Regions from separate parts of the Mesorhizobium sp. M1027 genome, predicted to be linked through region 3. Evidence: predicted binding sites of a transcription regulator. Region 3 holds the regulator's gene; each other region holds the start of a gene.
What was found. The regulator PhoB, encoded in region 3, activates phosphate uptake and scavenging genes when phosphate is short. The targets are predictions, from matches to a motif close to TGTCATNNANCTGTCAT.

Region 1: NKH50_RS04540 (PhoX family protein) is a predicted target of PhoB. The motif match lies at 3,169-3,185, and genes of this name have one in related genera.
Region 2: NKH50_RS28050 (LTA synthase family protein) is a predicted target of PhoB. The motif match lies at 3,841-3,857, and genes of this name have one in related genera.

The regions. Positions count from the first base shown of each region.
Region 1 is NZ_JAMYMW010000002.1:14,497-22,224, reverse strand. It holds gene NKH50_RS04560 (SulP family inorganic anion transporter) at 1-1,233, opposite strand, end outside; gene NKH50_RS04555 (helix-turn-helix domain-containing protein) at 1,414-1,683, opposite strand; gene NKH50_RS04550 (phosphatase PAP2 family protein) at 1,996-2,697, opposite strand; gene NKH50_RS04545 (hypothetical protein) at 2,712-3,050, opposite strand; gene NKH50_RS04540 (PhoX family protein) at 3,253-5,259, shown strand; gene NKH50_RS04535 (GNAT family N-acetyltransferase) at 5,363-6,043, opposite strand; gene NKH50_RS04530 (MarR family winged helix-turn-helix transcriptional regulator) at 6,043-6,531, opposite strand; gene NKH50_RS04525 (ABC transporter permease) at 6,666-7,427, opposite strand; gene NKH50_RS04520 (ABC transporter ATP-binding protein) at 7,442-7,728, opposite strand, start outside.
Region 2 is NZ_JAMYMW010000020.1:31,464-39,191, reverse strand. It holds gene mltG (endolytic transglycosylase MltG) at 1-72, opposite strand, end outside; gene fabF (beta-ketoacyl-ACP synthase II) at 166-1,428, opposite strand; gene NKH50_RS28065 (acyl carrier protein) at 1,463-1,699, opposite strand; gene fabG (3-oxoacyl-[acyl-carrier-protein] reductase) at 1,887-2,624, opposite strand; gene fabD (ACP S-malonyltransferase) at 2,685-3,650, opposite strand; gene NKH50_RS28050 (LTA synthase family protein) at 3,898-5,823, shown strand; gene rpsF (30S ribosomal protein S6) at 6,381-6,872, shown strand; gene rpsR (30S ribosomal protein S18) at 6,872-7,120, shown strand; gene rplI (50S ribosomal protein L9) at 7,333-7,728, shown strand, end outside.
Region 3 is NZ_JAMYMW010000010.1:142,238-149,965, reverse strand. It holds gene pstS (phosphate ABC transporter substrate-binding protein PstS) at 1-3, shown strand, start outside; gene pstC (phosphate ABC transporter permease subunit PstC) at 63-1,052, shown strand; gene pstA (phosphate ABC transporter permease PstA) at 1,056-1,907, shown strand; gene pstB (phosphate ABC transporter ATP-binding protein PstB) at 1,904-2,707, shown strand; gene phoU (phosphate signaling complex protein PhoU) at 2,740-3,447, shown strand; gene phoB (phosphate regulon transcriptional regulator PhoB) at 3,464-4,153, shown strand; gene NKH50_RS20385 (ROK family protein) at 4,163-5,407, opposite strand; gene xylF (D-xylose ABC transporter substrate-binding protein) at 5,692-6,732, shown strand; gene NKH50_RS20375 (sugar ABC transporter permease) at 6,877-7,728, shown strand, end outside.

The sequences.
Region 1 (7,728 bases), on a different contig from region 3:
GGTCAGGTCGCGGAAGATGACGATCAGGAACGTCGCCATCAGTACCAGCGCATCGCCGCGCGAGGCGCGCAGCAAGGTGGCGAAGGCCTGTTTCTCGAACATGTTCCAGCACACCACCGCCAGCACGCCGGCAAGTGCTGCAAGCGGGATATAGCTGGCCAGCGGTGCCGCCACCAGCATCAGAGCAAGCAGAATGGCCGAGTGCATCATGCCTGAGACCGGTCCATGCGCGCCGGCCCGTACATTGGTCGCGGTGCGGGCAATGGTGCCAGTGGTGCATATGCCGCCGAACAAGGCGGAGGCGATATTGGCGAAGCCTTGCGCCACCAACTCGCAATTGGAGCGATGCCGCCTTCCGGTCATGCCGTCGGCGACGACGGCCGACAGCAGCGATTCGATCGCCCCGAGCAGCGCAAAGGCGATGGCGTCCGGCAGCACGTCGATTATCCTGTCGAGGCTGAGCGGCGGGAAGGCCGGCCATTGCAGGCTGCGCGGGATGCCGCCGAAGCGCGTGCCGATCGTCTCGGCCGGCATGGCGAGCAATGCGACGACGAGGGATGCCAGTCCGATGGCAATCAGCATAGCCGGCCACTTCGGCCGAAACCGCTTCAACATCGCAATGGTGATGATGGTCAGTGCCGCCACCGCAGTTGCGGCGAGGTTGATCGTTCCGGCCGCCTCGCCAATGGCGATCAGCTTCGGCACCAGCGGCCCTGGCTCCTTGCCGGCGAGCTTCAGCCCGAACAGTTCGACGATCTGGCCGGAGAAGATGATGACAGCGATGCCGGCGGTGAAGCCGACGGTCACCGGGTACGGGATGAATTTGATGTAGGTGCCAAGTCTGAGATAGCCGATGGCAAGCAGGAACACGCCGGCCATCATCGTCGCCAGCAGCAAGCCGTCGACGCCAACCCGCGCCACCGTCGCCGCCACAAGCACAATGAAGGCGCCGGCCGGGCCGCCGATCTGGAAACGGCTGCCGCCAAGCGCCGAGACCAGGAAGCCGCCAATGATCGAGGTGTAGAGCCCGCGCTCCGGCGTCACGCCTGAAGCAATGGCAATTGCCATCGACAACGGCAGCGCAACGATGGCGACAGTCAGCCCGGCGATGGCATCCGCCTTGAAATGCGTGAGCGTGTAGCCCTCGCGCAGCACCGTCACCAGCTTCGGGGTGAACAGTTCGGAAAATGTCGGCCGCGCCGGTTGATGCACTGCCCGCTGCGTCTGATCCATCGAGTGCCTTCCGCATGAAACCAAGGAGCGGCGGGATCGTCGGCAGGACTGTCGGCGGTCGCCGTCGCGACTTGGAGCGGCGTGCGTCCAAATAGGCGCACAGATACGCCCCAACACTTTTGACCCGCGCATCGGACTATCCGAAAATCGAATTTGATTTTCGGCGATGCGGCAGTAGCGTCAGCCTTGCGGGTTCTGCGGCGTGACAGGCTTGAGGCGAACGCCCCTGCCGCCACGCTCGCTCGCCTGGTTCTCGCCGATCAGCTCGACCCCGGCCTCTTCAAGGGCCTGGATGACCTTCATCAGCGTATCGACCACGCCCCGGACCACGCCGTCGCTCGCTTCCATGCGCTGAATGGTTGGAAGCGAAACCCCGGCGCGCTCGGCGAGGGTCTTCTGATCGATGCCGGCCAGCGCCCTCGCGGCACGCATCTGCGCGGCAGTGATCATCGGTCAAACCCCCGTCTGAGTTCTGCAGTATCACATATAATACCTTCATAATGATGGGTCAAACATCATCTTGCATATGTGAAACATGCAACATCCTTTGCCAGCCGGTGCGCTGGCATGCTACAAACCTCGGCATCGTTTGGCGGGACATCCATTGCGGTACCGATTTTACACTACGACCTCAAAAGGATGAGCAGGTGAAGACATTCAAAGCGTTGGCGACCTCGACAGTCTTGCTGTCGATGGTTTTCCTGCTGGCAGGCTGCGGACATGGCCTGATCAACAGGCTGATTTGAAGTAGTCCGGCCGACGTCAGGTGCCGTCGGCCCGCCCTAGCCATCGCTCCAGCAGTCGTGCCGCCAGCCAGCACAGCATCGCCCAGGCAAAGCCGGCGCACCAGCCGGCCAGCACGTCGGACGGCCAGTGGACGCCGAGATAGATGCGGCTGATGCCGACCACCACCGTCGTCAGCACCGCCAGCACGAGCACATAGATCTTCGTTGTGCGCCCGGGCAAAAACCGTGCCGCCATGCTGCCCAGCGTCAAATACGTCACCGCCGACAGCATGGCGTGGCCGCTCGGAAACGAAAGCGATGCCACATCGGCGAGATGCGAGACCAGATCGGGGCGCGGCCGGTCGATATCGAATTTCAGCACGCTTGACAGGAGCTGGCCGCCCGCCACCGCGACGAACATGAGAAGCGCCGCGCCTGGCCTGCGGATAAGGAGCAGATAGACGATCATTGCTGCCGTGATCAGCACCAGTACGCTGGCGCTGCCGAGGCTGGTGATGTCGCGCATCGCTCCTTCCAGCCATGCCGGTCCGATCGGATTGTCGGGCTGGCCGGCCTTGCGGAAGGCAAGTAGGATTTCGGTGTCGAAGGCATGCGGCGTGGTCGCCCGCGCCAGCTCCATCAGTTCTTCGAACCCCCACAGCCCGCCGGCAATGACCAGCCCGGCCAGCAGAACCGGGAACTCCAGCCAGTTGCGCAGTCTGCTTGCAATCTTCTTCATCGGCCCGATCGCAGCTACAGCCTTTGCAGATAGGGTCCGAGCGTGATCAGCGCCACAGCTGCGATGGCAAGCACAATGCCGGTTGCCTGTAAGGTATTGACGCGCTCGCCGAAGAAGACCAGCGCCACCACATTCACCGACACCAGCTGGATCACCGCCGACAGGCTGAACGACACAGACATGCCGAATTCACGGATCAGCCTCAGCATGATCAGATTGCCCAGCGAATAGAGCGCCAACGTCAGCACGATCTTGCCGAGGCTCGGCGCCAGCCCCCACTGTTTTGCGGCCATCGCCGCCAGCAGGAAGATCACGGTCGAAACGCAGAGCTGCCCAAGTCCCCAGAAACTCACTTTTGTTCTCTCCCGATGCGGTCCCTACGCGCTGCCGCAGCTCTTGTTTCCGAAGCGCCGGTCGCGGTCAAGCGGGACTGATGTTGGATACGAAATCGCAGGTGGCAATTAGCCGGCATGTCATCAAACTGTGACCTGCCGGTAATACCGGATTGGCCAGGCAACACGCTCCAGCAATCCATCCAGCCAGAGGCAGGCCCCCATGACTGAACAGCGCTCGACCGAACATCGCACCCCTGACGCCCATTTCCGCACCAGTCTGCTCGAGGAAAACGATGGGCCAGGAGCCAATCCCACCGATAACCGCACCATGGGTGAGATCATCGCCGCGCGGTTCTCGCGCCGCGGCTTCCTCAAGGGCTCGCTTGCCGTCTCGGCCATAGCCGCTACCGTTAGCCCGCTGGCGCTGATCACCGCCGACAACGCCCGCGCCGCCGAAGGATCCGCCTTCGCTTTCGACGAGCTCGAGGCCGGCATCGACGACAAGCATCACGTCGCACCTGGCTATGACGCTGACGTGCTGCTGCGCTGGGGCGATCCGCTGTTCGCCGATTCGCCGGAATTCGATCCGACAAAACAGTCGGCGGAAGCCCAGGCCAGACAATTCGGCTACAACAACGACTATGTCGGTTATATCCCGATCGGCGGCTCGGCCGAGCATGGCCTGCTGGTCGTCAACCACGAATACACCAATCCGCATCTGATGTTCCCGGGCCTCGTCACCATCGTCGATGGCAAAGCCAAGCAGGCGCCCCTCAGCAAGGAGCAAGTCGATGTCGAGATGGCCGCGCATGGCGGCACCATTGTCGAGATCCGCAAAGAAGCCGGCAAATGGCAGGTCGTGCGCGACGGCAAGCTCAACCGCCGCATCACTTCCAATACCGAGATGGCACTGTCTGGCCCCGTCGCCGGCCACGACCGCGTCAAGACCAGCGCCGACCCGAGCGGTACGAAGGTCATCGGCACCCTCAACAACTGCGCCGGCGGCGTCACGCCGTGGGGCACCTATGTCATGGCCGAGGAGAACATCCACGGCTATTTCTCGGGCGAGCTGCCGCAGGGCCATAACGAGGCGGCCAACTACAAGCGCCTCGGCATTCCCGAAGGCGCCTATGAATGGGCGGCGCATCACGACCGTTTCGATATCGGCAAGGAGCCGAACGAGCCGAACCGCTTCGGCTGGATCGTCGAGGTCGACGTCCAGGATCCGACGTCGGTGCCGAGGAAGCGCACCGCCATGGGCCGCTTCAAGCATGAGGGCGCAGAATCGATCGTCGCCAAGGATGGCCGTGTCGTCTTCTATCTCGGCGACGACGAGCGCTTCGACTATGTCTATAAGTTCGTCACCACAGGCAAGTTCAATCCGGACGATCGCGCCGCCAACATGAATTTGCTCGACGACGGCACCTTGCATGTCGCCAAGTTCGCCGAGGACGGTTCAATCGAATGGCTGCCGATCGTCTTCGGCCAGGGACCGCTGACAGCGGCAAACGGCTTTGCCGGCCAGGCCGACGTGCTGATCGAGACGCGCCGCGCCGCCGACCTGCTTGGCGCCACCAAGATGGACCGCCCGGAAGACATCCAACCCAATGCCGCCAATGGCAAGGTCTATGTCATGCTGACCAACAATTCGAAGCGCAAGGCTGACCAGGTCGACGCCGCCAATCCGCGCGCCGAAAACGCCTTTGGCCATATCATTGAGATCGTCGAGGATGGCGGTGATTTCGCTGCGACCAAGGGCAAGTGGGAAATCCTGCTGAAATGCGGCGATCCCGCCGTGGCCGAAATCGGCGCCACCTTCTCCACCGCAACCACTGCCAATGGCTGGTTCGGCATGCCGGACAATTGTGCGGTCGATTCGGCCGGCCGCCTCTGGGTTGCTACCGACGGCCAAGGCCCGAAGGCCACAGGCCGCACCGACGGCCTGTGGGCGGTCGACACGGAAGGCCCGGCGCGGGCGACCTCAAAGCTGTTCTTCCGTGTGCCGATCGGCGCCGAAATGTGTGGTCCCCTGTTTGCGCCGGACGACCAGACTGCTTTCGTTGCCGTCCAGCATCCAGGCGACGGTGGCGAGGACTGGGAGGCTTTTGGGCGTCCGTCCTATTATGAGGATTTGTCGACCCGCTGGCCTGACTTCAAGCCGGACATGCCGGTGCGCCCGGCGGTCGTTGCCATCACCAGGCAAGGCGGCGGCAAGATCGCGGTCTGAGACGCAAGAAGGCCTTGCAGTCTCAAGGAAGGATTTCGACCATACGAAATCCTTCCTTTCCTGATACTGGATGCATCCATGCGGCGCATCATGCGCCGACTAATCATTCGGTGCGCTGAACCACGGCAACATTCATTGTGCTTCGCAACCTGAAGCCAATGGACTCGTATAGTCTGATGGCCGTGGCGTTGCTGGCATAGGCGTGGAGATAGGGAACTTCGCCGCGAGCCACTATCCGGTTTGCCACGAACAGGGACAGCAGCTTGCCCAGGCCACCGCCGCGAAATTCCGGATGTGAGCACACCCCGCTGAGTTCGGTATAGCCAGGTTGCTTCATGCGCTCGCCGGCCATTGCCACAAGTCTGCCCTCGATTTTCACGCCCCAAAAATCGCCCAGGCTCAGGGCTTCGAGCGTGAATGGGCCAGGCTTGGTGAGCAATGCCAGGGCGAGCATCTCAGCCGCATCGTCTCGGGTCAGACGTTGCACACGTTGGTCAGACACGGTTTGCAACGGCCGCTCGGCAATCATTTGAACCCCGGCTGCGGTCGAAGTCGCAAAAAGCCCCGCGGGCAGAGCAATGGCGTCCGACTGAAGCAGGATGACACTCTCGCCCGCGGAGACAAGCTGTTCGAGCGCCCGCAGGCTTTCCGCGTCGTCGGCGCCAGTGGCGGCGAATGGAACGATCGACGGCCGATACCGCCTGGCGAGGTCATTCCCTTGCGCGAACGCCCGATGTCGCGTCTGAAGTGCGCTCCAGATAGGGCGGTCGAGCAGGTGTCTCATTACGCCGCGGTCTCCGGATTTTTCACTCGACGGTCGAGAGGAGCCGCGGCGAGGCCGTCCTCGATGGCGGTCAGCTGCTCAAGAAGCGGCCCCGAAAGATCCGCGCACAAATCCGCAACGGCGTTTTCGATGCGCGGCCAGACCTCGCGCTTTGCGACATCGACCAGCCGCCGGCCGTCCCGAGTGAGGGCGACAATCCTGCGCCGCTGGTCATCGGTCGACGGACTAACCTCGAGCAATCCCAATCCGGCCAGAAGCGAGACGCTTCGCGTTACACCTGGCTGCGCGATGCCAAGCGATTGCGCCAGTTCCCCGACAGGCAGCGGGCCCAGCCTGTCGAGCGCGGCCAGCAGTGGGTACTGGCTCGCCTGAACCGGAACATCCAGCCGGTCGAGCAGGCGCTGCGCCTCCGCTTGCAGTTGCTCGCCTATACGCTTCATCCTGCTGCCCAGGCACAAGAAGCCAAGCGATCGTATGATGTCTTCCATAAACCAATCCCTCTCGCGAAAAACAATAACATGATATATAACAAAACATGAAGATCAAGGGCATCGTCGCAAGGGCTGCACTCAGCGCTGTTTCCGTTGACTGATAAGGCTGCTTTGCCTGGCAGGCCAGTCGATCAGTTGCGCAGCCGGTAGCCGGTCCTGAAGATCCAGGCGACGATTGCTATGCAGACGAGCAGGAAAACAACCGTCATGCCGAGGCTGACGCCGACCGAAACGTCGGATTTGCCGTAGAAGCTCCAGCGGAAGCCACTGACCAGGTAGACGACCGGGTTGAACAGCGTCACCGTGCGCCAGATGCCCGGCAGCATGTTGATCGAATAGAAGCTGCCGCCGAGGAAGGTCAGCGGCGTGATGATCAGCAGCGGCACCAGCTGCAGCTGCTCGAAGCTCTTCGCCCAGATGCCGATGATGAAGCCGAACAGGCTGAAGGTCACCGCCGTCAGCACCAGGAAGGCGAGCATCCAGAACGGATGCTCGATGTGAAGCGGCACGAACAGCGAGGCCGTCGCCAGGATGATCAGGCCAAGCACGATCGACTTTGTCGCCGCACCCCCGACATAGGCGATGACGATCTCCAGATAGGACACAGGTGCCGACAGCAATTCGTAGATCGAGCCGACGAATTTCGGAAAATAGATGGCGAAAGAAGCGTTGGAGATTGACTGCGTCAGCAGCGACAGCATGATCAGCCCCGGCACGATGAAGGCGCCGTAGCTGATGCCGTCGATCTCGGTGATGCGCGAGCCGATGGCCGAGCCGAAGACGACAAAATAGAGCGACGTCGAAATGACCGGCGAAACAATGCTCTGCAGCACCGTGCGAAGGGCGCGCGCCATCTCCACCCGATAGATCGCCCATACCGCATGAAGATTCATGACCGCGCGCGGGTTCATGCCTGTTTCCTCACCAGATTGACGAAGATCTCCTCGAGCGAGCTGTTTTCCGTATCGATGTCGCGGAACTGAATGCCGGCCGCCTCGAGCTCGCGGATCAACGAGGCGACGCCCGGCCGTTCGCTCTGGTTGTCATAAGTATAGGTCAGCTGCCCGCCATCCGGCGAAAGCTCCAGCGCGTAGCGCGAAAAGGCGTCGGGAACGGTGGCCAGGGGACTGCGCAGTTCCAGCACAAGCCGCTTGCGGCCGAGCTTGCGCATCAGCTCGGCCTTGTCCTCGACCA
Region 2 (7,728 bases), on a different contig from region 3:
TTTCGGCACGATCGGGCCGGACGTTGCTGGCCGTTGCCCAAATTCCCCGTTATCGGCCAGATTTGTGTTCATAGCGCCCTACCATCTGATCTTGCGACGAATCCCCTCGGGCAGAGTAGGGGCGAATATGGCAAAATTGACGGCAGACGGAAACCGGCAGAGCGGTCAGCCATTGTAGCGCTGGAAGACGAGCGAGGCGTTGGTGCCACCGAAGCCGAAGGAGTTGGACAGCGCCACGTCGATCTGCCGGGCTCGCGGCTTGTGCGGCACCAGGTCGATCGCCGTTTCGCGCTCCGGATTGTCGAGATTGATGGTCGGCGGCGCGATGTTGTCGCGAATGGCGAGGATCGAAAAGATCGCCTCGGCAGCACCAGCCGCGCCCAGCAGGTGGCCAATCGACGATTTGGTCGACGACATCGATATCTTAGAGGCGGCGTTGCCGACCAGCCGCTCGACGGCGCCGAGTTCGATCGTGTCGGCCATGGTCGATGTGCCGTGCGCGTTGATGTAGTCGACATCTGCGGGCGTCAGCTTCGCCCGGTCTAGCGCCGCTGTCATGCAACGGAAAGCGCCGTCGCCATCCTCGGCAGGCGCGGTGATGTGATAGGCGTCACCGGTCAGACCGTAGCCGGTGACCTCGGCATAGATCTTGGCGCCGCGGGCCTTGGCGTGTTCGAGTTCCTCGAGCACGACAACACCGGCGCCCTCACCCATGACGAAGCCGTCGCGATCGCGATCATAGGGGCGCGAGGCCGTCTGCGGGGCATCGTTGCGCTCGGTGGAGAGGGCGCGGCAAGCGGCGAACCCGGCGACGGACAGTCTCGTCACCGGCGCTTCAGCGCCGCCTGCGACCATAACGTCGGCATCGCCCCAGATGATCAGGCGGGCGGCGTCGCCGATGGCGTGCGCACCGGTCGAGCAAGCGGTGACAACGGCGTGGTTTGGGCCTTTCAGCCCATGCCGGATCGAGACCTGGCCGGAGACGAGGTTGATGATCTGGCCGGGGATGAAGAACGGGCTGATGCGGCGCGGGCCGCGTTCCTTGAGGATCATCGCATTCTCGGCGATGCCTTCGATGCCGCCGATGCCAGAACCGATCAGCACGCCGGTGGCGCACTGATCCTCGTGCGTCTTCGGCTGCCAGCCGGAATCCTTGAGTGCCTCGTCGGCGGCCGCGATTCCGTACAGGATGAAGTCGCCGATCTTGCGCAGTTCCTTCGGCTCGAGAACGGCTTCAGGATTGAAAGTGGCGTTGGAGCCGTCACCGCGCGGAATGACGTGGGCGACCTTGCAGGCAAGGTCTTCCACCTCGAATTCGGTGATGCGTTTGGCTGCGCTGCGGCCGGTTAGAAGCTCCTTCCAGCTGTGCTCGAAGCCCATGCCGAACGGCGAAAGCAGCCCAAGGCCCGTGACGACGACACGCCTCATCGCAGGTCCTCCTCGGTGATGACTGCAAATAGCGTCAGGCCGAGGCCTTGTCGATGTATTTCACCGCATCGCCAACAGTCAGGATGGTCTCGGCGGCGTCGTCCGGGATCTCGACACCGAACTCTTCTTCGAACGCCATAACAAGTTCGACCGTGTCGAGGCTGTCCGCGCCCAGATCATCGATGAAGCTCGCCTGCTCCGTCACCTTGTCGGCATCGACGCCAAGGTGCTCGATGACGATCTTCTTGACGCGCTCTGCGGTGTCACTCATTTGGGCATCCTCGTCTTTTGGTTGTCTGTCTTCGTTAGCGGGCAGAATGCCGCTAATCAAGCTGAAAGATGGTCCTGCCGGAAACGCAGCGGAACAGGACCGGTTTTTGCCCGAACCGCCGGGTTGCGGGCGGCATTACACGAAAAATCCCATGCATCCAAGACGGAATGAAGCGTTTTCCCAAATGTTAGATCATTGCCATGCCGCCATTGACATGAATGGTCTGGCCGGTGACGTAGGCTGCCTCGTTGGAAGCGAGGTAGGCGACGGCAGAGGCGACTTCGGCGCCCGTGCCCATGCGCCGGGTCGGGATCGCCGCCATGATCGCCTCTTTCTGCTTGTCGTTGAGCTTGGCGGTCATCGCCGATTCGATGAAGCCCGGGGCGACGCAGTTGACGGTGATATTGCGGGTGGCGATCTCCTGCGCCAGCGATTTGGAAAAGCCGATCATACCGGCTTTGGAGGCGCAGTAATTGGTCTGGCCGGGATTGCCGGTGACGCCAACCACTGAAGTGATGTTGATGATGCGGCCATGGCGGCGCCGCATCATCGGATGGGTAAGCTCGCGGGTCAGCCGGAACACGGCGGTCAGGTTGACCTCGAGCACGCTATCCCAGTCGGCGTCAGCCATGCGCACGAACAACCCGTCCTTGGTGATGCCGGCATTGTTGACGAGGATGTCGACGCCTTCGAGGTCGGCCTCCGCCTTCTGGCCGAGCGCCTTGACGTCGTCGCGGTTGGAAAGATTGGCCGGGAAAAGCTTGACCCGGTCGCCCAATTCGGCGGCCAGCGCCTCCAATTTCTCGATACGTGTGCCATGCAGGCCGACGATGGCGCCCTGGCCGTGCAGCACGCGGGCGATCGCCTCGCCGATACCTCCCGATGCGCCGGTGACGAGCGCCTTGCGGCCGGTCAATTCGAACATTCTTGCCTCCTGATCTGAGCGAACACCCTTTGCATGGAGCGGGGTCAAATCGCCAGTTGATTATGCAAGCGCCGCCAGCGCCGCCTCGACATCCGCCGCGGATCCGATGGCAGTGGTGGCAATATCGCGGTTGATGCGGCGGGCCAGCCCCGACAGCACCTTGCCGGCGCCCACTTCGTAAAGCGTCGCAACGCCGTTGCTGCCGAACCACTCCACCGTTTCGCGCCAGCGCACGCGCCCGATCACCTGTTCGACGAGGCGGCGGGCAATCTCGTCAGGATCGCTCGTCGGGGTCACAGTAACATTCGAGACCAGCGGCACGACCGGCGCACGCTTCGTCACGGCGGCCAACGCCTCCCGCATGATCTCGGCCGCAGGCTTCATCAATGCCGAATGGAAGGGCGCCGAGACCTGCAGCATCAGCGCCCGCTTGGCGCCCTTTTCCGTGCATAGCTTCGCCGCCAGTTCGACCGCCGGCCTGGCGCCGGAGATCACCAGCTGGCCGCCGCCATTGTCGTTGGCGATCTGGCACACCAAGGCTTGCGCGGGATCTTTGGCGGTGCCTTGGGCGGCCTCTGCGCAAGCGGCCTCGACGTCGGCCTGTTCCAGCCCGATGATCGCCGCCATCGCGCCCTCGCCGGCCGGTACAGCCGCCTGCATGGCATTGCCGCGGATACGCAACAGCCGGGCGGCGTCGGCGACCGAAACGAAACCAGCGGCCGCAAGTGCCGAATATTCACCGAGCGAATGGCCGGCGACATAGGTGACCTTGCCGTTCAGGGAGAAGCCGCGCGCCTCCAGCGCCCGGACTGCGGCAAGTGACACCGCCATCAGCGCCGGCTGAGCATTGGCGGTCAGCGTCAGCGTCTCTTCCGGGCCTTCCCAGATCAGCTGCGATAGTTTTTCACCGAGCGCGTCGTCGACTTCCTCGAAGATCTGCCGCGATTCCACAAAAGTATCGGCGAGGTCCTTGCCCATGCCGACAGCCTGGCTGCCCTGCCCCGGAAAGGTGAATGCGATGGCCATCGTCGGCTCCCAGCTGCTGGTTCTCGCTGCCTGTGACGCAAGGCGTGCGCCCAAGTCAAGTCCAACCTTGACCGCTCGGCGTCGGCCGAGTGCCTGTTTCGGCAGGCTTTTTGGCGATCACTCATGATGAAAACCGCTCACGATTTGTTTGCTGGCTCTTCTTATTTCCGCCGCAGGCGCTAGGCTTTGCGTGACAGTTCGATGACAATCGAGTGACGCCTTTGTTGCGGGCCGGGGAACTATTGAAGTGGCAAAGACCAAGCAGAGCGCAGCCGAGGCGGCGCCACAGTTTCTTGAAGGCGATCCGTCGACTGGCTATCTGCCGGCGCGCAGATGGCCTGTCATCCGCTATGGCCTTATCAGCTTGCTGGCTGCGGCTATCCTGGTGTTTGCCATCGAACTGATCGTGCGCGGCAACTTTGCCGGCACCATTGATTTCTTTCTGCAGCCTTTCAAACCCGGCTGGACCACGATCATCATTTTTGCGCTGATCCTCATCGGCCTCGACGCCGTGCTCGGCCGCAGCCATCAGAGCCTGATGATCGTCGCGCCGCTGACATTGTCGCTGGCGTTCGTCGGCCACCAGAAGTCGCTCTATCTCGGCGATCCGCTCTATCCGACCGATTTCCTCTATTCCCGGCAGATCGTGGCACTGATGCCACTCCTGGTCCGCGATCGCCCGGGAACCGCCATTGCCCTGGCGATCGGCATCGTCGGCGGGCTGTCGCTGCTCGTCTATGGCTGGCGGTTATGGCGCCGCCGCGTTCCGGCGCTCAGCCACAAGGGCCGCCTTGCCCGGCTGACGCTGACGGTGCCGCTGATCGCTTTCTTCGTCTCCATCATGGACTATGCCACTTTCTCGTGGACGCGCGACCGGCTGCAGATCATCCCGATTATGTGGGACCAGAAGGAAAACTATGCCTCGAACGGTTTTGCGCTCGCCTTCGCGCTGAACGTCCCGATGGCGCATGTCTCGGCGCCGCCCGGCTATTCCGACAAGGCGATCGAAGCGATCGGCAAACCGCAGGTGATCGCCTCGGTACCTGCCGAGAAGCCCGACATCATCGTCGTGATGAGCGAATCCTTCTGGGATCCGACCAAGCTGCCCGGCGTCACCATCACACCCGACCCTATCCCCAATGTGCGGGCACTGCGCACGGGCTACATGTTCTCGCCCGAGTTCGGCGGCATGACGGCCAACATCGAGTTCGAGGCCCTGACCGGCTTTTCCAACGCCTTCCTGCCGGCGGGCAGCATTCCCTACCAGCAATATGTGCGGACACCGACTCCCTCGCTGGCGACCTTCCTGAAAAGTCAGGGCTACCGAGCGCGCGCCATCCATCCCGGCACCAACTGGTTCTGGAACCGGGGGGCCGTCTATGCCGATTTCGGCTTCAACGACTTCAAGTCCGAGGAGACGTTGCCGCCCATGCAGAAGCGCGGACCGCTCGCGTCGGACGCAGCGATGACCGACGAGATCATCCGCGAAGCCGATACCAGCGCCGAGCCGGTCTTCTTTTTCGCCGTCAGCCTGCAGAACCACGGGCCGTATGAGCCGTATCGCTATACCAATCCGACCCACAAGGTGCAGGCGCCGATCAGCCAATGGGCACGTGAATCGCTGTTGAGCTACGCCGAAGGCTCTTCCGACGCGGACCGCGGCCTCGAGCGGCTGATCGAATGGGCGAAGAAACGCGAGCGGGCGACCGTCATCGCATTCTTCGGCGATCACCTGCCGCCGCTTGGGCCGGTCTACGTCGAGACCGGTTTCCTGAAGGACAATGTCGCGCCGCGCAAGGAGCCGGCCGACCAGATGCTGCAGCACCACCAGACGCCATTGATCGTCTGGTCGAACCGCAGCGGCCCCTCCGAGGATCTGGGCGCCGTCAGCCCGGCCTTCCTGCCCTACCATATCCTGAAAACGGCCGGCATCAGCCATCCCTATTACACCGGCTTCCTCGGCCAGTTGCGAGAGCGCTACCGCGTCATCGACCGTAATTTGCTGTTGGCACCGGGGGGCGAGGCCACCCCCGATTGGTCGCGTCAGAAAGAGATCGACCCGGCAATCCACGACTTCCGTCTGCTGCAATACGACATGATGTTCGGCAAGCGCCATGCGGCGCCCGATTTCTTCCCCGAAACCACAGGCAAAGTGGCTGCACACACGAGCTGAGGCAGCTGAAGTTGCAGCGTGATGCGCGAACTCCGATCGTGTCGTCGAGAGACGGGAATTGTTGCAGCTGATTGCCGACTGCGTAGAGCTGTTCGATTTGTTGGCGTTACCTCGACCGTCTCCCGCGATTATACGAACAGGGCATCCGGTTTGTTTTGTCAGGCGAAATGCAGGAAAACATTCTTGGGTCCGGGCAGGGAATCCGTAAGACCTTGCGAATGAGGCCAGCAGCCCAATAAGACCGGACAACTCATGTGCTACCTAATCCGGACAACTCATCTGCTTACGACACGTCGGCCGTTTGCCCTTGCCTTGCGGCCAAATTCCTGTATAGACGCCCGCAATCTGCCGGTCCTTGCTGGGGGCTGAACGGAGGGCCGGAGGTTTTTCGAAACCTTCGCGTGAAGCCAGAAGCGCTTCCGCCTCCCGTGTCTCCGCTCTCGACCGTCTCGTCATGCTCCTTTCTTCCCCGCCTTCGCAAGGCTTGCGGGTCAGAGAAGTTGCAGAGGCTTTTGCCGCCGGGAACCGGGAGAGAAACGAAGAAAGGCACGAACACTATGGCTCTATACGAACATGTGTTTCTTGCTCGGCAGGACCTCTCGCAGCAGCAGGTCGATGCGCTTGTCGAACAGTACAAGGGCGTCATCACTGCGAATGGCGGGTCCGTCGGCCGGGTCGAGAACTGGGGACTGAAGTCCCTCACCTACCGGGTCAACAAGAACCGGAAGGCATATTATACACTCATGGACATCACCTGCCCCCCGGCCGCGCTCAACGAAATGGAGCGCCAGATGGGTCTGTCCGAGGACGTACTGCGTTTCCTGACCATCAAGGTCGATGCGCATGAGGAAGGTCCGTCGGCAATGATGCAGAAGCGCGAAGAGCGCTCGGAACGCGGCGGCTTCGGCGACCGCGACCGTGGCCCGCGCTCATTCGGTGACCGCGATCGCGGTGACCGTGGTGATCGTCCGCCGCGCAGCTTCGGCGATGGCGGTGCCGATCGTGGCCCGCGCCGTCCGCGCGAAGGCTTTGAAGGAGCCGCAGAATAATGGTCGACATCAACCAGATCCCAACCCGGCGCCCCTTCCACCGCCGCCGCAAGACTTGCCCGTTCTCTGGCGCCAACGCGCCGAAGATCGACTACAAGGACGTGCGGCTTCTGCAGCGCTACATCTCCGAGCGCGGCAAGATCGTGCCATCGCGCATCACCGCCGTCAGCCAGAAGAAGCAGCGCGAACTCGCCAAGGCGATCAAGCGTGCCCGCTTCCTCGGCCTGCTGCCCTACGTGGTCCGCTAAATCTACGCGGGCGGTTCGCCGCCCGCTTTTTGTCACCGGCCACGACGGGCGTAGCCGGATCGAACACCAAATCCCGGGTTGGATTCGACAAGAGATCCTAACTGCCGCGACAGGCAGGACAGCGACACAGGCGGCGACGCCCAGCTTCCTGACCTGTTCCAGACAACTCGGCGCCGATCCGGAGGATAGCGCCCAAGCGAAGGAACAAAACCATGGAAGTCATTCTTCTCGAACGCGTTTCCCGCCTCGGCCAGATGGGCGACACCGTCAAGGTCAAGGACGGATTCGCCCGCAATTTCCTGTTGCCGCAGGGCAAGGCGCTGCGCGCCAACGAAGCTAACAAGAAGAAGTTCGAGGGACAGCGGGCGCAACTGGAAGCCCGCAACCTGGAGCGCAAGTCCGAGGCCGCGCAGATTGCAGAAAAGCTCGACGGCAAGAGCTTCATCGCCGTGCGCTCGGCCGGCGAGACAGGTCAGCTTTATGGTTCGGTCTCGACACGCGACATCGCCGAGCTGGTGACCGCGGAAGGTTTTTCGGTCAACCGCAACCAGATCCTGCTCAACCAGCCGATCAAGACCATTGGCGTCACCAATGTGGCGATCGCGCTG
Region 3 (7,728 bases):
TAATCTCCTCCAGGGAGGGCGTCGACGGCGCCCTCCCTGTTGCCTTTAATCGCGAGGACCCAATGACCATCGCTTCCGATGCCATGCCATCATCTGCAGCAGCCCGGGCCAGGGACGCTACGGTGCGGCGCTTCGCGCTCACAGATGCCATATTTCGCGGACTCACCCGCGCTTCCGCAATCCTTGTGCTGGTCATCCTCGGCGGTGTCGCGATCTCGCTGTTTGCCGGCTCATGGCAGGCGCTGTCGTCCTTCGGCTTTTCTTTCCTGACGACTGAGAGCTGGAATCCGGTCACGGAAAAATTTGGCGCACTGGCGCCGATCTACGGCACCCTGGTAACGGCGGCCATCGCCATCCTGATCGCGGTTCCGATCGGCATCGGCATTGCGATCTTTCTCACCGAGCTCTGCCCGCGCCCGCTCAGGCGCCCGATCGGCATAGCGGTCGAGCTATTGGCCGGCATTCCCTCGATCATCTATGGTATCTGGGGCCTGTTCGTGTTCGCGCCATTCCTGCAGACGACGATACAGCCCTTCATCATCAACATCTTCCACGGCGTGCCGGGACTATCCAGCCTTTTCGCCGGCCCTCCTTACGGCATCGGCCTTCTGACCTCGGCGCTGATCCTCGCCATAATGGTGTTGCCCTTCATCACCTCGATCACCAAGGATGTCTTCGATACGGTGCCGGCGGTGCTGAAGGAATCGGCCTACGGCATCGGTTGCACGACCTGGGAAGTGACCCGGCGCGTGGTCATTCCCTATACCCGCATCGGCATCATGGGCGGCGTCATGCTTGGCCTCGGCCGGGCACTCGGCGAAACCATGGCGGTGACTTTCGTCATCGGCAACGCGCATCGCATCAGTGCCTCCCTGTTCGCACCGGGCACGACGATTTCGGCGACCATCGCCAATGAATTTACCGAGGCCGACGGCGACCTCTACACCTCCTCGCTGGTCGCGCTCGGCCTGATCCTGTTCGTCATCACCTTCCTGATCCTTGCCGCCGCCCGCTATATGCTGATGCGGATCGACGCCCGTACGGGAGCCTGACCGATGTCGACATCCTCATCGCTCCACAGCCGCCGCAAAGCCAGGAATTCGGTGATGATGGCGCTTTGCGTCGTCGCCGCCGGCATCGGGCTTGCCTGGCTGGCGCTCATCCTCGGTGCGTTGGTCTATAAGGGCACAGCCGGGCTTTCGTTCGCGGTCTTCACCGAGATGACGCCACCACCGGGCGAGGCCGGCGGCCTGCTCAATGCCATCGCGGGCAGCCTGCTGATGACGATCATCGCCGTTGTCGTCGGCACGCCGATCGGCGTGCTGGCGGGAACCTACATGGCCGAGTATGGACGCTTTTCGCGCATCACCACCGTCGTCCGCTTCATCAACGACATCCTGTTGTCGGCGCCGTCGATCATCATCGGCTTGTTCGTCTATGAATTGATGGTGCGGCCAATGGGACATTTCTCGGCCATTGCCGGCGCCGTGGCGCTTGCCATCCTGGTCATTCCGGTGGTCGTGCGCACCACTGAAGACATGCTCAACCTGGTGCCGAACGCGTTGCGTGAAGCCGGTGCCGCGATCGGCGCGCCGCGCTGGGTGGTGATCCGTTCGGTCGCCTACCGCGCCGCATTGTCCGGCATCGTCACCGGCATATTGCTGGCGATAGCACGCATTTCCGGCGAGACGGCGCCGCTGCTCTTCACCGCGCTCAACAACCAGTTCTGGAGCAGCAATATCAACGCGCCGATGGCCAGCCTGCCGGTGACCATCTTCCAGTTCGCTCTCAGCCCTTACGAGGAATGGCAGCAACTGGCGTGGACCGGCGCACTCATAATCACCCTGACGGTTCTGGGCTTGAGCATCCTCGCCCGCAGCCTTACCGGACGCAGAGAGGACAGATGACACAGATGTTGTCTCCGGACATGACGATGACCGAAACGGTCACCGAGAAGACGAAGATCGAGGTCAAGAACCTCAACTTCTACTACGGCCAGAGCAAGGCGCTGAAGGACATCAGCCTGTCGCTGCCCGAGCGCAGCGTCACGGCCTTCATCGGCCCTTCGGGTTGCGGGAAATCGACGCTGCTGCGCGTCTTCAACCGCATCTACGAGCTCTACCCGAAACAGACCGCCGAGGGCCAGGTGCTGCTCGACGGCAAGAACATTCTCGACCGGTCGCAGGATCTCAACCTCCTCAGGACAAAGATCGGCATGGTATTCCAGAAGCCGACGCCGTTCCCGATGTCGATCTACGAGAACATAGCCTTCGGCGTCAGGCTCTACGAGAATCTCGGCAAGTCCGAGATGGACGGCCGCGTCGAGCAAGCGTTGAAGCGGGCCGCGCTGTGGAGCGAGGTCAAGGACAAGCTAAACGCCAGCGGCTTGAGCCTGTCCGGCGGCCAGCAGCAGCGGCTCTGCATTGCCCGCACCGTGGCAGTGAAGCCGGAAGTCATTCTGCTCGACGAACCGGCTTCGGCCCTCGACCCGCTGTCGACGGCCAAGATCGAGGAACTGATCGACGAGCTGCAAGCCGACTACACGATCGTCATCGTCACCCACAACATGCAGCAAGCGGCGCGCGTGTCGCGCCAGACCGCCTTCATGTATCTGGGTGAACTGGTCGAGTTCGACCGGACCGAGAAGATATTCACGTCGCCCCGCGAGAAGCGCACGCAGGACTACATCACTGGCCGCTTCGGCTGAGCCGTTCCGATCATGCATATGAGGACAGGACCATGGGCGAACACACAGTCGCTTCTTTCGACGAGGATCTCGAGCAGATCAGCAAGCTGATCCGCGACATGGCCGACCTCGCCGGTTCGATGGTCGGCGGGGCGACCAAGGCCCTGTTGAATTCCGACAACGTGCTGGCGCAACGCGTCGTCTCTGACGACGCCATCATGGACGCGCGTCAACGCGAACTGGACGACCGCGCCATCACCCTGATCGCCAAGCGCCAGCCAATGGCTCACGATCTGCGCCATGTCGTCGGAGCGATCCGCATGGCGGGCGACCTCGAACGCATCGGCGACCTTGCCAAGAATATCGCCAAGCGTGTGAGCGCGGTCGGCCTCAGCGTCACGCCGCGCGACCTATCGCATTCCATCGATGCGATGGCGCAGCTGGTGCTCATCCAGGTGCAGGGCGTCATCGAGGAGTATGCTGCAGGCGATGCGGCCGCGTTGGCCAAGCTGCGTGCCGCCGACGAGCGCATCGACGTCAAATACACGTCGGTGTTCCGCGAGCTGTTGACCTACATGATGGAGGATCCGCGCAACATCACCGCTTGCACGCATCTGCTGTTCTGCGCCAAGAATCTGGAGCGGATCGGCGACCATGTCACCAACATCGCCGAAAATGCGTATTATGTGCTGACCGGCGAGCAATTGCCGGTCAACCGTCCGAAGCAGGACGAAACGACAATGTCCGCGCCGGTGACATGATGGGGGTGCCCAGCCGATGATCGCACCACGCATAATGGTGGTGGAGGACGAGGAGCCGTTGGGCGTGCTGCTCCGCTACAATCTCGAATCCGAAGGCTACCAGGTCGAGGTGGTGACACGCGGCGACGAAGCCGAGATCCGTTTGCAGGAGAATGTGCCCGACCTTCTGGTGCTCGACTGGATGATACCGGCGGTTTCCGGCATCGAGCTCTGCCGCCGGTTGCGCGTGCGCCCCGAAACCGAGCGGCTGCCGATCATCATGCTGACCGCGCGCGGCGAGGAGAGCGACCGGGTGCGCGGTCTTTCGACCGGCGCCGACGACTATCTTGTCAAACCGTTTTCGACACCGGAATTCATGGCCAGGGTCAAGGCGCTGCTGCGGCGCGCCAAGCCGGAAGTGCTGTCCAGCGTGCTGAAGGTCGGCGACATCGTGCTCGATCGCGAATCGCACAGGGTCTATCGCAAGAAGAGCGAGATCCGGCTCGGGCCGACCGAATTCCGGTTGCTCGAGTTCATGATGCGGCATCCGGGCCGCGTCTTCTCGCGTAGCCAGTTGCTCGATAATGTCTGGGGCGAGACGATCTATATCGACGAACGCACCGTCGACGTGCATGTCGGGCGGCTGCGCAAAGCCGTCAATAACGGCCGCATGCCGGATGTCATCCGCACCATCCGCGGTGCCGGCTATGCGATCAGGGAAGATTGACCCGCCTGGTCAGGCGACGTTCTTTCTGACGCCGGGCCTCATTTGCGCGCCCGGCGCGAAAATCTCCTGGTCGACGAAGCTTAACGCCCGCATCGCGCAGCCTTCGCGGATCAGCGGCAATTCGTTCGGCTCGGTATCGAAGGAGATCGAGCCCGAGTGCTGGCCGCCGGCGGTCTGGGCGATGGCCTTGCGCAAGGCCGGCTCGATCAGATCGAAGGCGGCGGCACTGGCGCCGACCATCGCGACCGGTGCCGGATCGATCAGCGCGAACAGCGAGCCGAGACCGAAACCCAGCGCTTCGCCGGCCTTGCGGTAGGCCTCGCGTTCCGGCCCATCCTTCTCGCGCGCGCGGGCGGCCAGCGCGCGCATGTCGGCGTCGCCGACGTCGGCGACCGGTTCGCTGTCTTCGCTCATCTGCCTGGCGTTGCGCCAGATGGCATAGTTGCCGGCATAGGCTTCGATGCAGCCGCGCCGCCCGCAACGGCAGAGCGCTCCGCCCGGACGATGGATCATGTGGCCAAATTCGCCGCCCGAGGAATGCGTCCCGGTGAACAGTTCGCCCTTCAGCACAAGCCCCATACCGATGCCATGCGAAAGCAGGATGGCGATGAAGTCGTCGCGATAGCGATCCGGATTGCGCCAGCGCAAAGCCACCGCCATCATATTGCAGTCGTTCTCCACCGTGGCCGGGATGCCGAATTCGTCCTCCAGCATGTCGGCAAAGGCGATGTCGGTCTGCGGCGTGATCGGCGACCACAGCATGGCGCGTGCAGGGGAGTCGGTAATGCCCTGAATCGCCAGGGCGATGCGGGCGACACTGCGGACGTCAAGGTCTGGGTCCTCAAGCCGGCGCCGGACGATGGCCATGCATTCGCGGATCAGCTCGTCGCGCGGCATGGTCAGCGTGTCCAGCCGGCGCTGTTCCTCGGCGACCACCTGTCCCGCATAGTCGATAATGGCGGCCGACAGGAAATTCAGCGACAACACCACAGTCAGCACCGCCGCCGCTTCCGGGTTGAGGGCGAGGCCGACCTGTGGACGACCGCGTTTCAACGAAACGGGCTCACTTGCCTTGCTCTCGGCGAGGATGCCTTCCCGTATCAGGTCGGAGGAGATCGCCGATATGGTTGAATGACTGAGGCCGGTGGTGGCTGCGATCTCCGTACGCGATGGCTGGCCGGCCCGGCGCACCGCCGAGATCACCATCGCCCGGTTGCGCCGGCGCAAATCGTCATGGCGGATTCCGACCGACATCGTTTTGCTTTCCTCCCGGTTGCCGCGGCCGCTCATGAACCGGAAGCCGTCGGTAATGTCCGACAAATAGTGTCGGATGCGGCAAATAGTGTCAGATGCAGGTGGCGCTGTCATCGTTTATTCCGACGCTCGAAAAAACTCGCACAGTCATCAAAATCCATCAGAATCGATGTTGACAGCAGCCGGAGATCGGGCCAGTATTTTTTCGAGGCTCGAAAAAATTAGAGCTTCTAAGCTGGTCGTTGAGCAATTGGTCACGCCGTACGCGGCGCAGGGAGGATATGATGAAGAAATTCACGGCCGCCATTCTGGCGGGTGTCGCCATGACGCTGGCGCTGGCGTCGGTGGCGCAGGCGAAAGACAAGCTCATCGGCGTTTCCTGGTCGAACTTCCAGGAAGAGCGCTGGAAGACCGACGAGGCCGCAATGAAGGCGGCCATCGAGGCCGCCGGCGACAAGTATATTTCCGCCGACGCACAGTCCAACCCCGGCAAGCAACTCACCGACGTCGAGAGCCTGATCTCGCAGGGTGCCAATGCGCTGATCATCCTCGCACAGGATGCCTCGGCCATCGGGCCGGCCGTGCAGAAGGCACTGGACGAAGGCATCCCGGTCGTCGGCTATGACCGGCTGATCGAGAACAAGGACGTGTTCTATCTGACCTTCGACAACAAGGAGGTCGGCCGCATGCAGGCCCGCGAAGTCTTCAAGGTGAAGCCGGAAGGCAACTACGTCTTCATCAAGGGTTCGGGTTCCGATCCGAATGCCGATTTCCTGTTTGCCGGTTCGATGGAGGTGCTGAAGGAGGCCATCGACAGCGGCAAGATCAAGAATGTCGGCGAGGCCTATACGGACGGCTGGCTGCCGGCCAACGCTCAGAAGAACATGGAACAGTTCCTGACCGCCAACGACAACAAGGTCGATGCCGTGGTCGCGGCCAATGACGGCACCGCCGGTGGCGTCGTCGCCGCGCTGACAGCACAAGGGTTGGCCGGATCGGTTCCGGTCTCGGGCCAGGACGGCGACCACGCCGCGCTGAACCGCATCGCGCTTGGCACACAGACCGTGTCGGTGTGGAAGGACGCGCGCGAGCTCGGCAAGAACGCCGCCGAGATCGCCTCGCAGCTTGCCGACGGCAAGCAGATGACCGACATTGCCGGCGTGAAGGATTTCACCACGCCCGGCGGCAACACGGTCAAGTCGCTGTTCCTGACTCCGGTCGCCATCACCAAGGATAACCTCAACGTCGTCATCGACGCCGGCTGGATCAAGAAAGAAGAGGTCTGCGCCGGCGTGGCGGCTGGCACTGTTGCGGTCTGCAACTGATCCGTCGTTTCCAAGCGTAGAGAACGCCGCGGCTGTAATGCCGCGGCGTTTTTTTCAAAAAGAATTGTTTTTCCGCTTCCGGCGGATAATTTCTAGGCTGCTTCCGGCATCCGCGGCAGACGGCAACCCGGCGGGAGAAACATGATGACCGACACGACTTCCAACACGCCGGTCGACAGCACGGCGGACCGGGCGCGGGAATCCGAGCTCGGCATCGTTGCCCGGTTTCTCAAGGCAACCGAGATCGACACCCGCATGCTCGGCATGGTCGGCGCGCTGTTGGTCATCTGGATCGGGCTGCATGTCGTTTCCAGCGTACGGCTCGGCGTCAATCCGTTCGACTTCGACAGCCGGACCTTCCTGACGCCACGCAATCTCTGGAACCTCTCGGTGCAGACTTCCGCCGTGGCCATAATGGCCGCCGGAATGGTGCTGGTTATCGTCATGCGCAATATCGACCTGTCGGTCGGTTCCGCCGAAGGCCTGATCGGCGTGGTCATGGGCTTTGCGCAGGTGCATTTCTTGGTGCGAATGATCGGTCTGCAACTCGGCAACCCCTGGATCTGGATCCTGGCGCTGGCCATTGGCCTGGCGCTCGGTCTTCTTATCGGAGCGTTCCAGGGATATATCATCGCTTATCTCGAGGTGCCGGCCTTCATCGTGACGCTGGGCGGCCTTCTGGTCTGGCGGGGTGCCGCATGGTGGGTCGCCAGCGGTCAGACGATTGCGCCGCTTGATGCCACGTTCCAGCTGATGGGCGGTGGGCCGGCGGGTTCGATCGGCGCGCGATGGAGCTGGATCGTCGGAATTATCGCGTGCCTGGCGGTTGTGTTCATGCTGCTCAACGGACGGGTGCAGCGCAAGCGGTTCCGCTTTCCGTTGCGCCCGATCTGGGCCGAGACGTTCCTCGGTGTCCTCACCTGCGCTGTCATCATGGGCGCCATATGGCTCGCCAATTCCTATCCTTGGCCGGTCGGCATCGTGAACAGATACGCG